3 regions of the Rhizobium sp. CECT 9324 genome follow, and region 3 is predicted to be linked to each of the others. Evidence: riboswitches for the same ligand, from Rfam matches in the RefSeq annotation. Region 3 holds a riboswitch; each other region holds the start of a gene.

Region 1 (3,237 bases), on a different contig from region 3:
GGCCGCATCCGGTGGCGGCGACCTTGCCTGCCGCTTCGATGCCGGCCGCTTCGGTCTGTTGCTCTATACGTCCGACGCGGATGAAATCAGCCGTGTCATCGAGCTGGTGCGCGCCAAGCTCAAGGCAACGGCCTTTGTTGGCTCGTCCAGCGGGCGCACTCCGGGTCAGATGGCCATGTCCTTCGGCGTCTGCTTCTCCGAACAGGCTCCGAATGCGTTCGATTTCACCAATTTTGCCGAGAAGGCGCTTGCCACCTCGAAGGCCAATGGCGGCGACACCGTCACGATTTATGGCGCCAACGACTATACGTCCAAGGATTGGCTTATCTACAAGAAGAAGCCGGTGGGTGGCTTCGGCGTCTGAGCCGGTCCTGAGCCCGGCTAAGCAGGCCTGGGGTCAGAGCTTGGCGATGATCTTGCGGATTTCCGTGTCGCGGGCACCCAGCATCAACACATTGCGCAAGGCTTCCCGTGGGTCGTGGGTGCGAAACAGCAGCCCGTTGTCGCGGATCGACCGGTCGACGACCATGGCCTTCTGCTCGGTTTCCGGCTTGATTGCCACGGCAAAATACATCCGGGTATAGCTCTGCCGGATCTGTTCGAAGAATTGCTCGCTGCCGCCGATTTCGGCGAAGAAGTTGGCAATGTAGAAGGCCCATTTCACGTCGGCATATTGGGCGAAATTGGTGCGTGCCGCCGTGACGTGACAGTAGCCGAGATGCGGGCTGTCATCGAGCGTCTTGTGAAAGATAATTTTCGGAAACTGGATCGAGCGATGAAAGCCGTTGATCCGGCTATGGGTGGTCTCCGCCGCCGTTTCCAGACGCCGCCCGGTACGCACGGCCACCTCCGCATAGGTGAGGTAGCGCTTTTCCTCCGAAAGCCAGTCGTCGCGATGGCGCGAGATGCGTCCGGTGCGCAGGAATTCGGTATGCGCGGCCTTCGTCGCAGTCGCGCTTTTGTCCGGGACTTTCGGGGCCGCGTAATATCGAAGTTTTTGCATGTCGAGGCTCTGACGGTTACTGGCTCGGTACGCCGATCTTACAGCGACATGGTTAATCATGATTTGCGTCTACTGTGGCCCCTTGAGGTTTCGCGAGGCTTGCCGCAATGCAGTTCTTGCTGCGACCTGCACAGATTTGTCATTTTGCGCCATCGCAATAGTCACAGACGTCACTGAAACGACCTATCCCCAAGAAAAGACACATCATTTTTGAGGAGCTGCTTTTGGCGCATTTGCATGGGCATGTCGCAAACATTCCCGGACGTGTCGTTTCGCAATGCAGCACCCGACGGCTGGCTGTGTTTAGATATCGGCAAGCTCGAGGTGCTGCCCCGTAGGGAGGGTGGGAAATCGGGAAGCCGGTCAAAATCCGGCGCTGCCCCCGCAACGGTGGTGGAGATTCGCGTGACGGCAAAAGGCCACTGGGAAGATCCTGGGAAGGCGCCGCACGTAGTCTGGCAACAGACGTCTCCAGAGCCCGGAAACCAGCCTTGATGCAAGGATATATGAGGTCGCGGTGGGCGGCCGGAGATAGCCGTGATCGCCCGTTTCGGGTCGATTGGTGCTGCGCTCCTGTTCCATCGCCGGTGAAACGAACGAGGACGACATGGATCTGCACAGCACCGTATTGCGGCAGTTGAAGAACCGCCGGGAAGGCTTCAGCCTGGAGCAGCCTTTCTACATCGATCAGGATTATTTCAAGCTCGACATGGAGCAGATCTGGTACCGCGACTGGCTGTTCATCGGCCATGACTGCGAGATCCCGCGCGCCGGCAACTATTTCACCGCTCAGGTCGGCGACTATCCGATCGTCATGGTCCGCGGCAAGGATCAGGTGATCCGCGCCTTCCACAACACCTGCCGTCACCGCGGCCACCGTGTCTGCACCTCGGATCGTGGCGCGTCCGCCAAGCTGGTCTGTCCCTATCACAACTGGACCTATGATCTCGATGGTTCGCTGGTCTTCGCCCGCCAGATGGGCGAAACCTTCGACAAGAGTGAATTCGGCCTGAAGCCGGTTCATTGCGAAAGCGTCGCCGGCTATATCTTCATCTGCCTGGCCAATGAGCCGGCCGATTTCGCCCCGGTCCGCGCGTCGATCGAACCCTACATGAAGCCGCATCGGCTTGCCGAAGCCAAGGTCGCCCATCGCAGCACCATCATCGAGAAGGGCAACTGGAAACTCGTCTGGGAAAACAACCGCGAGTGCTATCATTGCGCCAGCAACCACCCGGAACTCTGCCGCACCTATCCGGAAGCCCCGACTGCGACTGGCGTGCAGGGCGCCGGCGATGATCCGGTCATCGCTGAACACTGGGCCCGCTGCGAAGCCGCCGGTCTGCCGAGCACCTTCAATATTGACCCGTCCGGCCAGTTCCGCACCGCCCGCATGCCGCTAATCCAGGAGGCCGAAAGCTACACGATGTCCGGCAAGCGCGCCGTCAGGCGCCCATTGTCTGACGATGTCTCGACCTCGCATATCGGCACCATGCTTCTCTTCCACTATCCCTCGACCTGGAACCACATCCTGGTCGATCACGCGATCTCCTTCCGGGTCACGCCGCTGTCGGCCGAGGAAACGGCGGTCACCACCACCTGGCTGGTGCACAAGGATGCGGTCGAAGGTGTGGATTACGATCTCAAGGAACTGACCCATGTCTGGGAAATGACCAATGACCAGGACCGCTCGATCGTCGAGGAAAATGCCTTTGGCATCCGTTCGCCGGCCTATGAGCCGGGGCCCTATTCGGTCGAGCACGAAGGTGGCGTCATGCAGTTCGTCGACTGGTACACGACCTTCATGATCAACAGGCTGCAGGGCGACAAGGCCCGCCTGTCTGCGGTGGCCTGAGATGAATATCGCTGTCACCCAGTATCGCCATGTCGATGAGATGCGTCCCTGGTCGGACCGGGAGCACATGCTCGAATGCGTTGCCGTCACGCCGGAAGCCCCCGACGTGATGACCTTCACCTTCCGGCCGAACAAGCCGGGCCTGTGGTTCCGCTACCAGCCCGGCCAGTTCGTCACGCTGGAGATCCCGGCCTCGCCGGAACCGGTGATGCGCACCTATACGCTGTCGTCCAGCCCGTCGCGGCCCTACACGGTGGCAATCACGGTCAAGGCGCAGAAGGATTCGATCGGCACCCGCTGGATGTTCGACAACCTGAAGCCCGGCATGGCGCTGAAGGCGATCGGCCCGCTCGGCGATTTCTCCTATGCCCGCCATCCGGGC
Region 2 (3,237 bases), on a different contig from region 3:
GTGAATGCAGGATTCCGTCAACTCGTAGACCTTGATCTTGAACGCATCGAGTGTCTCCGGTGTGACTTCACCGCCGACCTTCATGCCGTAATTCCAGCCGGCAAAGTAGAAATCAGCGTCAGCGTTGAGCAAGACTTCCTTCGTCGGATATTTGGGCGACAGCTCCGGCAGTTCCTTGACGCCCTCCCTGATTTTTTCGTCCAGGGTTTTCCAGCCGGAAACGCCGGTGTAGCCCACCATGTGATCCTGCAGTTTCAGCGCCAGCATCATCTCGGTCAGATTGACGTCGTTGGAAACGGCGCGACTGGGTGCCGCATCGAAGGTAACGTCGCGATTGCAACTCTTAACGGTGACCGGATAAGCGAGCGCCGAGGTGGTCAGCAAACCCGAGACGAGAATGCTGGCGGTCGCGGCGGAAAAACGTGTAAGCGACATGTGGAATCCTTTTAAATCAAGCAGTTTGAAGTGAAAACGAGAAGCGTGAAACGCTGTGGCCAGGGGTCGGATGCGCCATGGCTGAGACGCCAAATGTGGTCGAGACAGCGCCGGATGTCAGGACATCATCCGGTCTTCCAAATGCGGTCATGCGCCCCTCGCACATCAGTGCGACATGGGTGGCGAAGTCGCCCGCCAGGTTGATGTCATGCAGCGTGGTGATGATCGTGAGTTTGAGACTGCGCAACAGGTTGAGGATCTCGAGCTGGTGGCGGATATCGAGATGATTCGTCGGCTCATCGAGAATGATGATCTCGGGTTTCTGGGTCAGCGCGCGGGCAACCAGAACACGCTGCTTTTCCCCGCCCGACAGCGTGGAGAACTGGCGCATGGCGAGATGCGCCAGGTTCAGGTGCTCAAGGGCATGGGCAACTTCGCGGCGATCCTCATCCGTCCAGCCGGTCAGACCCTCGCGCCAGGGAATGCGCCCCATCATCACCACATCACGGACACTGAATGGGAAATCCGCCGGCATTTCCTGCAGGACCACGGCGATTCGGCGCGCAACCTGTCGCGATCCGATTTGCCAAATGTCCTCTCCTCCGACTTCGACCCTGCCTTCGCGCGGAACAACACCGCGGTAAAGGCAACGCAGGAGCGACGTCTTGCCGGCACCATTGGGGCCGATGATCGCGAGCCGCTCGCCTGCGTTCAGCTCGAAATTCACCCCGCGCACCAGGAGGAGGTCCGGCTTCGGACCCCAGCCGAGATCGGACACCCGTATCGACGTGCCATTCGCATCACAGCTCATGGGAGGCTCTCCCACGGTTCGGGCTCATTGGAGACGCTCCGAGGATTGTTCCGAAATCAGCACGGAGGCCGGGATGCGGGCGAGTATCTTGCCGCCAAGACCGCGCGGACGTTCTGCTTCGCGGGTCATGCCATCGGGGCGCTCGCCGTAGAGCTTGGCAAATGTGACCAGCGCCTCGATGTCCGCGTCGGGCTCGATGTCACCAAAGAGATAGGTGGCCTTCCCGCTTGCCTGGAACGCGATGGTGCAGGGTCTCTTGCAGCCCGCCATGCATACGGTGCCCTCAACCGCAAAGTCGCGATTGTCCGAGGCCCCGATCTTTGACAGGCAGGCGTTAAGGTGATCGAGAAGCTGAAGTCCGGGGCGGCACGCCGTCCCCGTGATTCGGCAGTCCGTGCAAACGGTTACCGTGTGTCGTTTCGCATGTGCCATGATTGTCCTCCGTCGGTATCTCCGGAGGCAATATGGCAATATTGTAAAAGCGCGCGGAAGCGCTGCCTTCAAGCCAGATCTTTTCCATCGGAACACCCCGTCCGTTGCGGTTTCTCTTCGACGACGGCAGGTCTCCTGGCTCGCGGATATCTGCTGTCCATCTGCCTTCCCGCGATCACGATCGCAGTGGCCTGGCGCTTTCACGCCACGAGGATGGACGGCAATCCGCTTACAGTTGCGGGGGCAGCCACGGTCTTGGTCCCTTGTTGGGTATTCCGCACCGTGTTCCCTATTAATCCCCTTGGAGTCATCCAATTGGGGAACCGTCAGCCATATGTTTAGGGCTTGTCGGGTCTTCCGGTCAAGCCTGCTCATGCCTCATCCACTCGCCGATATTTGGTAATGTAATATCGTAACATTAAAGATCTCCGATTCGAATGTCCAGTGCAATTTTACCGCTCAGGACACGCTGGCGCACCCTGTGGAGATGTGAGGAGACGCCTCGGTCATTTGACAGTCAGAGCGAAAATTGGCAGCACTGGTTTCGAAAGGGTGGGCCAATCTTGATGGCAAAGCGACCAGAAGGCCAAACGCGGCTCGATGATGCGGCAAGAGCAGGCTGGCTCTATTATGTCGCCGGTCGGACCCAGGACGAGATTGCGGTTGCGATGGGCATTTCGCGGCAAAGCGCCCAGAGGCTCGTGTCGCTGTCGGTTGCCGAAAAGCTGATCAAGGTGCGGCTCGACCATCCGATTGCCGCCTGTCTCGAACTCGGCGAAGCTGTCAAAGACAAATACGGCCTCAAGCATGTCGAAATCGTCCCCAGCGACCCGGCCTCCGAATCGGCCACCGTTGGCGTGGCCGAGGCTGGCGCCGCGGAACTGGAACGATGGCTGAAGCAGCCCGACCCCTTGGTCATTGCCATGGGAACGGGACGCACTTTGCGCGCCATGGTCGATCAACTCTCGCCGATGGAATGTCCGCAGCATAAAATTGTGTCGCTGACCGGCAATATCAGCCCGGACGGCTCGGCTGCCTATTTCAACGTCATCTTTTCGATGGCGGATGCGGTCAAGGCGCGGCATTTTCCCATGCCTCTGCCCGTCATCGTGTCGTCACGCGAGGAGCGGGATCTTCTGCACCGCCAGCCGCTGGTCGCTCCCACGATCGAGCTTGGCAAATCCTCCGACGCCGCATTCGTCGGCATCGGCGAGATGACACTCAATGCCCCGCTTCTGCTCGATGGTTTCCTGCAGCAAGACGAGATGGAGGCGCTGCTGACGGCGGGCGCGACCGGTGAGATCTGCGGCTGGATCTTTGGTCCCGATGGCCGCCTGCTCGATGATCCGGTCAATGATCGGGTGGCAAGTCTCGCCATACCTTCGCGCGAAACATCGACCGTGATCGGCATGGCCCGCGGTCAGCGCAAACATGCCGCCATTCGAGCTGCGGTTCGCGGCGGGCACATAAACGGGCTGATTACCGACGAAGACGGTGCTCGATATCTGCTCAAGGGCTGATGTTTCATTAAAATAAATCATTGAAATTCAACGTCCTGA
Region 3 (3,237 bases):
TTGGTGTTGGTTGGGTGCATTCATAGCCCAGATTGAAGCCAGCTCTTATCTTCATGAATTCCTCGGTTCGGTGCCCGTACAAATCGCCGGTCGGCGCTGGGTCATGAGTGAACGCTCAGCAGGGACGAGTGTTCCGTCACATGCCCAGGCAAATGCCTTCTATCGTCAGCAGGTTTCGTCGTCACGTTGACCTGTACCGACATGCCCGCAAAGTCAGTTGGCCCACCGTCGTAACTTCCATAAAGCGGCACGGCCTGGCGTGGGTCGCGCGCAACGCCGACGCGGATCAAGTCACGGTTGCCGACAATGCCATTTGTTGGGTCGAATTCGACCCAGCCGGCACCCGGAATATAGACTTGGCACCAGGCATGTGTGGAGCCGCCGCCACGGGTCGTCGAACCGTCGCGATCCGGGACATAGACATAGCCCGTGACGAAACGGGCAGCCATGCCAAGCGCACGACAGGCCTCGACCATCAGCAGGGCGAAATCGCGACAGGTGCCCTTGCGGGACGACAGTGTCGTCTGCGGTGTCTGTGTGCCGGGTTCATGTCGCCGGGCATAACTGAAGCTTTCCTGGATCGCGCAACACATGGTCATCAACAGCTGACCCGTTGGCGTGGCCATTCCAAGTGCGACAAACTGGCTGGCCCATTTGGCGACTTCATCACTCTGGTCCGGATAATGCCGTTGAATGACCCGCTCAAGGTCCGGTTGCTCCTCAGGGTCATAGGAGAATGGATAGGTTGCGGCTGCCTCGTCAATCTCAAGATCGAGTGCGACCTGCGGCGTGTGGTCGACAGTGATCCAGGTTTCGAAACGCAGGCTTGTCGATGGCCGGGTGATATCGACAATCGCGACGCAATTGCCAAACACGTCCTGAATCCAGCGTATCTGCTGTGGATGTGGATCGCAGAGGAGCGTTGCGTCGAGAAGGCGTTGGTCGTAGCTGTCGCGCGGTCGAAACATCAGCCGATGCTCGCCGAAATGCACCGGTCGTTTGTAGCGATATTCGGTAACATGCCTTACGGAGAAAATCGTCATATTGGAATTTTGGCCTTGCGCTCCAATGATGAGCATGCGCCGGGACGTTGCCTGACTGGGAGCTCTGAATGTTTATCAGGCGACCATAGCACCTCTATGGCTTGGCGGCTTGCCCCATTTTCACTTTCGCGCAGGGAATTTCCGTCGTCTTCAGCTTTTGCCTGACGATCGATTTTTCTGTTTCGTTCCATTGTCATTTTCCCGCCGCACGCCTATGAATTTCACCAGATGGTTCCGCCTGACCAAGGGATGGCGGATGAAAAGGGAACACGGTGAGGATTACCCATCAGGGGCCAAGACCGTGGCTGCCCCCGCAACTGTAAGCGGTGAGCGACGTCCAGAATGCCATTGGCCAAGTGATCGGCTGATAAGGCGGACCGAGCTATGACCCGCGAGCCAGGAGACCTGCCATCGCTGGGCCACGACATCCGTGGTGACTTTTTCGGGCCACGCGGCGGGCGTGGTTGAGGGTGTTATATGCATATTATGGAAGGCTATCTGCCGGCCGCGCATGCGGTTGGCTGGGGCGCGGTTTCCGCGCCATTCGTGATTTACGGTGCCAGGCGCATCGTGACGCTGGTACGAGAAAAACCAGAGGTCAAACTGCTGATGGCGGCATCCGGCGCTTATGTTTTTGTGCTCTCCGCTTTGAAGATTCCATCAGTGACCGGAAGTTGTTCCCATCCAACGGGCACGGGTCTGGCCGCATCGCTGTTCGGACCCACGGTGACCACCGTGCTGGGAACGATTGTTCTCTTGTTCCAGGCACTGCTCCTTGCGCATGGTGGCTTGACGACCCTCGGTGCGAATATATTCTCGATGGCCATCGTCGGGCCCTTCGTCGCCTACGGCTTGTTCAAGGGGATCACCGGGGCAGGTTTCAGCGGAGCGGTGGCGATCTTTTTTGCGGCCACGGTCGGCGATCTTGCAACCTATGTCACCACTTCGCTGCAACTGGCGCTGGCCTTCCCTGATCCGGTATCGGGAATGACGGGTGCCGCTGCCAAATTCCTAGGGATTTTTGCATTTACGCAAGTTCCGCTGGCCATCAGCGAGGGCCTGCTGACCGTCATCGTGTTCAACCTGCTGCAGCGCTACAGCCGCGGCGAACTGAATGCGCTCAACATCTTCTCCGCAAAGGCCTGATCATGCTGAAACGTAATCTCTGGATGCTGTTCGCCGTCATTGCCTTGGCAATCCTTCCGCTCGTCATTCATCACGGCGGCGATGCCGAATTCGGTGGTGCTGACGGTGAGGCCGAAGCTGCAATCACCGAAATCCAACCCGATTACCAGCCTTGGGCGGCACCGCTCTGGGAGCCGCCGAGTGGGGAGATCGAGAGCCTGCTGTTTGCCCTGCAGGCAGCGCTGGGTGCTGGACTTGTCGGTTTCTATTTCGGCCGCAGGACGTCGCCAAAGAAAACCGCGGATACACTGTAACCGATGCGCGCCATCGATCGCTGTGCCCAGACTAACCGGTGGCGTCATCACGCCGCCGGTGAAAAACTCCTTTTCTCCGGCGGGGTGATGGCTGCGTCACTCCTATCGGCAGGATGGACAGGCCAATTGATGTTCCTCGTTGTTATGCTGGCCACTATGAGGGTTGGTGCGCGTATCGCATGGCGCGACATCCTGCGAGCGGCGCGCATACCGTTTCTGTTCATTACGACGGGCACGGTGGCTCAATTGATCTCCGTCACCGCGGTCGATTTCGTGCCGATCGTATCTGTCGTCCCGGGCGAAGGCATAGAGAAAGCGCTCTTTGTCGCGCTGAGAAGCAGTGTCTGCGTCTCAGCCTTGTTGTTCCTGGCATTGACCACACCCTTGTCAAGCATTCTTCAGCTGTTTCAGCGGATAGGGCTCAGTGTCGAAATATCGGATATCGCCATGGTGATGTTCCGGATGATCTGGCTGCTGCTCGATTGTCTTGATGCTGGCCAGCAGTCGCTTGGCGCCCGGCTAGGCTATAGCAGTCGCCGCCGGATGCTGAGGTCCAACGGTCTTTTGCTTGCGTCGTTGCTGCCGCGTGTGTTTGACCGGGCCAGACGGATGGATGCCGGCCTTGCTGCGCGCGGTTACACGGGCCGCTTGAATTTCATCTCGGTCGAAAGGCCGGCGTCGGGTCCGCGGTTGCTGCTGATTGGCGCAGGCTTGATCGGTGTATCTGCAATGACGTGGTGGCTCGGATGATCCTG

Evidence for each region. A riboswitch is a leader RNA that binds a small molecule or an ion and turns the genes downstream of it on or off. The one in region 3 is predicted to bind cobalamin.
Region 1: linked by a shared signal. The riboswitch ahead of LQ231_RS07070 (aromatic ring-hydroxylating dioxygenase subunit alpha) and the one ahead of LQ231_RS20755 (energy-coupling factor ABC transporter permease) in region 3 are both predicted to bind cobalamin.
Region 2: linked by a shared signal. The riboswitch ahead of LQ231_RS02610 (DUF1636 domain-containing protein) and the one ahead of LQ231_RS20755 (energy-coupling factor ABC transporter permease) in region 3 are both predicted to bind cobalamin.

Annotation. Positions count from the first base shown of each region.
Region 1 covers NZ_CAKKMZ010000001.1:1,445,388-1,448,624, forward strand. The annotation lists gene LQ231_RS07060 (GGDEF domain-containing protein) at 1-364, shown strand, start outside; gene LQ231_RS07065 (DUF6656 family protein) at 398-1,003, opposite strand; cobalamin riboswitch at 1,309-1,512, shown strand; gene LQ231_RS07070 (aromatic ring-hydroxylating dioxygenase subunit alpha) at 1,611-2,855, shown strand; gene LQ231_RS07075 (hybrid-cluster NAD(P)-dependent oxidoreductase) at 2,857-3,237, shown strand, end outside.
Region 2 covers NZ_CAKKMZ010000001.1:566,283-569,519, reverse strand. The annotation lists gene LQ231_RS02620 (ABC transporter substrate-binding protein) at 1-435, opposite strand, end outside; gene LQ231_RS02615 (ABC transporter ATP-binding protein) at 452-1,246, opposite strand; gene LQ231_RS02610 (DUF1636 domain-containing protein) at 1,271-1,678, opposite strand; cobalamin riboswitch at 1,786-2,021, opposite strand; gene LQ231_RS02605 (sugar-binding transcriptional regulator) at 2,245-3,198, shown strand.
Region 3 covers NZ_CAKKMZ010000002.1:164,473-167,709, forward strand. The annotation lists gene LQ231_RS20740 (transglutaminase family protein) at 1-55, opposite strand, end outside; gene LQ231_RS20745 (transglutaminase family protein) at 102-1,043, opposite strand; gene LQ231_RS20750 (hypothetical protein) at 1,040-1,234, opposite strand; cobalamin riboswitch at 1,256-1,471, shown strand; gene LQ231_RS20755 (energy-coupling factor ABC transporter permease) at 1,521-2,189, shown strand; gene LQ231_RS20760 (energy-coupling factor ABC transporter substrate-binding protein) at 2,192-2,482, shown strand; gene cbiQ (cobalt ECF transporter T component CbiQ) at 2,486-3,232, shown strand; gene LQ231_RS20770 (ATP-binding cassette domain-containing protein) at 3,229-3,237, shown strand, end outside.